Regions from separate parts of the Streptomyces sp. NPDC126499 genome, predicted to be linked through region 2. Evidence: riboswitches for the same ligand, from Rfam matches in the RefSeq annotation. Region 2 holds a riboswitch; the other holds the start of a gene.
What was found. A riboswitch is a leader RNA that binds a small molecule or an ion and turns the genes downstream of it on or off. The one in region 2 is predicted to bind glycine.
Positions count from the first base shown of each region.

Region 1 (2,380 bases), on a different contig from region 2:
GCGGTGCGTGGGGCGGCTGCGGGGCGCCGGGCACTCGGGGCGGACGATCGTCCTGAAGGTCCGGCGGTACGACTTCTCGACGCTGACCAGGTCGGAGACGCTGCGGGGGCCGACGGACGACCCGGTGGTGGTCAAGGAGGCGGCGGCGCGGCTGCTCGACCTGGTGGACACGACGGGCGGCGTGCGGCTGCTGGGGGTGGGGGTCAGCGGGCTGGCCGACTACACGCAGGAGGACCTGTTCGCGCAGGCCGAGGCGGAGGCCGCGGCCGGGGCGGTGACCGGGACCGGGACAGCGGTCGGGACCGGGACCGGGACCGGGGCGGCGGGGACGCAGGCGGACGGGCCCGGGGAAGCGGCCACCTCTGACCCCGTTCCGGCCGCGCCCGCGACGGCCACCGAGACCGCCGAGCGGCGCTGGTCGCCGGGACACGACGTGCGGCACGCCGTGTACGGGCCGGGCTGGGTGCAGGGCAGCGGGGTCGGACGGGTCACCGTCCGCTTCGAGGAGCCGGGCTCGCCGCCCGGCCGCGTGCGGACCTTCCCGGTCGACGACCCGGACCTGGAGCCCTCGGATCCGCTGCCGCTCGTCCCGGGCGGCGCGACGGGCGCGGCGGCCTGACCGGACCCGGAGCCGGCCGTGCCGCCCCGCTCAGGCCGGCAGCCGGGCGCTCAAGCTTCCGACGGCCCGGTGCTCAGACGGCCGAGGCCCGGCGCTCAGGCGGCCGTCACGCCTCCTCCTGGCCCGCCAGACGGCCGAAGTCACGGTCCGGGGCGTCCTGGGGCACGGCAGGCAGCGTGAGGTTGTAGTGGCGGTAGAGCTGGAGTTCCTGTTCCGGCGAGAGATGGCGACCCACGCCGAAGTCGGGCGCGTCCTTGATGAGGGCGCGCTCGTACGGGACGTGGAGGGCGTCGCCCACCAGTTCGCTCGGCTCCAGGGGGACGAAGGCGTCACGGCTGAAGAGGCCGGTGCGGACGGCGGCCCATTCGGGGACCCCCGTGGCGTCGTCGAGGTACACCTCGTCCACGGTGCCGATCTTGTTCCCGTCCCGGTCGTAGGCCTTGCGGCCGATCAGGCTGCGCGGATCGATATCGGTCTGCACGGTCCCTCCAACGGGTCGCAACTGCGCTACACCCCTACGAAAGTGCACATCTGGGATGTCGGCCACTTGAGCGATGGGAGAAGGAACGGCGCTGGTAGGCTGGCTGTGGCTGTCGACCCCGCGCGGGAGAGTCCTCCGGAGAAGGCTTTCGGAGGCGCCGAAGGAGCAAATCCTCCCCGGAATCTCTCAGGCCCCCGTACCGCGCGGACGAGGTCACTCTGGAAAGCAGGGCGGGCGTCACGGCATCCGCTCTCACCGACGGTGAAAGCCGGTCCTCCGCGAGGCGGGCCGGTGAAGCTCTCAGGTTTGGATGACAGAGGGGGAGGCCGTCCGGGCACCCGCGCCGAGGTGCCCCTCGAAGGTCGTGACGACCAGGAGGCCCCCGTACATGACCGCCAACCGCACTCCGCTCTCCGAGCTCGAGCAGGGCATCCCCTTCGAACAGCGGCACATCGGACCCGACGCCGAGGCGCGGGCCAAGATGCTCGCCCAGGTCGGTTACGGCTCCCTGGACGAGCTCACGGCCGCCGCCGTGCCGGACGTCATCAAGAACACCGAGGCCCTGGGCCTGCCGGCCGCCCGCACCGAGGCCGAGGTACTGGCCGAGCTGCGTGCCCTCGCCGACCGCAACCAGGTCCTCGCGCCGATGATCGGCCTCGGCTACTACGGCACCTTCACCCCGCCGGTCATCCTCCGCAACGTGATGGAGAACCCGGCCTGGTACACCGCCTACACGCCGTACCAGCCGGAGATCTCGCAGGGCCGCCTGGAGGCGCTGCTCAACTTCCAGACCGTGGTCGCCGACCTGACCGGTCTGCCCACCTCCGGCGCCTCCCTGCTGGACGAGGGCACCGCCGCCGCCGAGGCCATGGCGCTCTCCCGCCGGGTCGGCAAGGTCAAGGACGGCGTGTTCCTCGTCGACGCCGACGCCCTGCCGCAGACCATCGCCGTCATCGAGACCCGCGCCGAGCCGACCGGTGTCGAGGTCGTCGTCGCCGACCTGTCCGCCGGCATCCCGGCCGAGGTCGCCGAGCGCGGCGTCTTCGGCGTGCTCCTCCAGTACCCGGGCGCCTCCGGAGCGATCCGCGACATCAAGCCGGTCATCGACCAGGCCCACGAGCTCGGCGCCGTCGTCACCGTCGCCGCCGACCTGCTCGCCCTCACCCTGCTGGCCTCGCCCGGCTCGCTCGGCGCGGACATCGCGGTCGGCACCACCCAGCGCTTCGGCGTCCCCATGGGCTTCGGCGGCCCGCACGCCGGTTACATGGCCGTCCAGGACA
Region 1 is NZ_JBEOUO010000027.1:9,931-12,310, forward strand. Features, by position in the region: gene ABTZ91_RS29310 (DNA polymerase IV) at 1-619, shown strand, start outside; gene ABTZ91_RS29315 (PRC-barrel domain-containing protein) at 726-1,100, opposite strand; glycine riboswitch at 1,214-1,312, shown strand; gene gcvP (aminomethyl-transferring glycine dehydrogenase) at 1,489-2,380, shown strand, end outside.
Region 1: linked by a shared signal. The riboswitch ahead of gcvP (aminomethyl-transferring glycine dehydrogenase) and the one ahead of gcvT (glycine cleavage system aminomethyltransferase GcvT) in region 2 are both predicted to bind glycine.

Region 2 (2,380 bases):
TGCTCGTGGGAGCTGAAGACGGGCACGTAGGCGGAGCCGTCGATCTCCAGGGTGGGCAGGTCGAGGTCGGGGCTGTCGGGGCCGCCGCCGTTGGGCAGGGGCACCCAGACGGGGCTGCGGCCGAGGACCTCGACCAGCCGGCCGCCGGCGGCGGGGTTGCCGAGCGAGGCGGCCAGCACTTCCTCGAGCTCATTGCCCGGCCACGTCACGTCCACGTTCTCGTCGTCCCCTTCCGGCCTTCCGGCACCTGCTGCTGCGGTCGGCCTGGTCCGCCGGACAGGCCATACGCACCTTAATCGCGGCACGCCGCCCCTGTGACCCAGAAGGACGCCGGGAGGGCGGGAGTGGTTCACGCCACGTCGTGGCCCGTCACGTCGCGGCCCTTCATGCCGTGGGCCGTCACGTCGTCGCCCGTCGCGTCCTCGCCCGCCGTCTCGCGGAACCCGATCCGGCGCAGGGCGTCGGCGGCGTCCCGGTCCAGCAGGGTGACCGAGGCGCAGCCGGGCGGCAGGGCGCCGCTCTCGGCGGTGCGCACCAGGCGGCCGACGGCGCGGCGGTGCCGGGCGAAGGCGTAGCCGGAGACGCCGCGGCCGCGGGCCCGCTGGCCGGCGCGGGCGGTGTCGGGGTCGACGTCGAGCAGGATCAGGTGGAGGGCGGCGCCGCGCCTGCGGGCCTCCCGGGCGAGCCAGCCGCGCACCCAGGACTGGGTGCCGCAGTCGTGGACGATCACCCCGGCGCCGGAGCGCAGGGCGCGGCGGAGGCCCGCGTAGTGGGCGAGGCGGGCGAGGGGGCGCCAGAGGGCGTACGGCAGGAAGCGGGGCAGCCGGGCCTCCCAGCGCTCGCGGGTGTGCTGCGAGTCGATGGCGCGGCCGGCCGCGGCGCGGTCCATGAGGGTGGACTTCCCGGCGCCGGGCAGCCCGGAGACCACGACGACGTCGCCGGCGGCGAAGGTCAGCACGCGGGGACTGCGGCCGCCGCGCTCGCGCAGGTCGCGCAGGATCCGGGCGCGGCGCCGGCCTCTGACCCGGTCGCGGGCGCGGGCTCGGGCGGCCGCCCGCTGAACGGGTATCCCGGGACTCGCCGCGTAGGCGCCGGTGCGCTGGATGGTCATCTCTGCTCCCCCTGTCGGGCCTGCCGGGACCCTGCCCACGAAGTGTAAAGAAACGGTAATGGGACACAAGCGATTTGCCCGGCGGACCCGCCGTGCAATGATGAGCGCCACGCGCTCGCAGCGCGCACAACCGCATACCGGCCGCTCGAATCCGCGCGGGAGAGTCCCGGGCCGCCAGGCGCAGTCGCGCCGAGCGTCCCCGGGCGCCGAAGGAGCAAGAACCTCCCTTGAATCTCTCAGGCCCCGTACCGCGTGGATGAGGCAGATCTGAAAAGCGGGCCGCACCTGTCGCGGCCCCACCCAAGGTGCAAGCCGAGGATGCCCTCGGTGAACCTCTCAGGTTCCATGACAGATGGGGAGGATCGTCCTCACCGTCATGTCATGTCGTGCCCTGCACGCCCTGGGACCCGGGAGCCACCCCATGAGCACTGCCCCCCGTCTGACCGCGCTCGATGCGCTGCATCGTTCACTGGGCGCGACCATGACCGACTTCGCCGGCTGGGACATGCCGCTGCGCTACGGCAGCGAGCGCGACGAGCACAACGCCGTACGGACCCGGGCGGGCCTCTTCGACCTCTCCCACATGGGCGAGATCACCGTCACCGGCCCGCAGGCCGTGGACCTCCTGGACTACGCCCTGGTGGGCAACATCTCCACCGTCGGCAACGGCCGCGCCCGCTACACGATGATCTGCCGCGAGGACGGCGGCATCCTCGACGACCTGATCGTCTACCGCCTCGGCGAGACCGAGTACATGGTCGTCGCCAACGCCTCCAACGCCCAGGTGGTCCTGGACGCCCTCACCGAGCGCGCGGAGGGCTTCGACGCCGAGGTCCGCGACGACCGCGACGCGTACGCGCTGATCGCCGTCCAGGGCCCGGAGTCCCCCGGCATCCTGAAGTCCCTCACCGACGCCGACCTGGACGGCCTGAAGTACTACGCGGGCCTGCCCGGCACCGTCGCGGGGGTGCCGGCGCTGATCGCCCGGACCGGCTACACCGGCGAGGACGGCTTCGAGCTGTTCCTGAAGCCGGAGCACGCCGAGGGCGTGTGGAAGGCGCTGACCGAGGCGGGCGCGGGCGTCGGCCTGATCCCCTGCGGCCTGTCCTGTCGTGACACGCTCCGCCTGGAGGCGGGCATGCCGCTGTACGGCCACGAGCTGACCACCGCGCTCACCCCCTTCGACGCGGGCCTCGGCCGGGTCGTGAAGTTCGAGAAGACCACCAACGAGGGCCGCTTCGTCGGCCGCGAGGCGCTTGAGAAGGCCGC
Region 2 is NZ_JBEOUO010000004.1:345,656-348,035, reverse strand. Features, by position in the region: gene ABTZ91_RS08250 (enhanced serine sensitivity protein SseB) at 1-215, opposite strand, end outside; gene ABTZ91_RS08245 (AAA family ATPase) at 350-1,111, opposite strand; glycine riboswitch at 1,258-1,372, shown strand; gene gcvT (glycine cleavage system aminomethyltransferase GcvT) at 1,533-2,380, shown strand, end outside.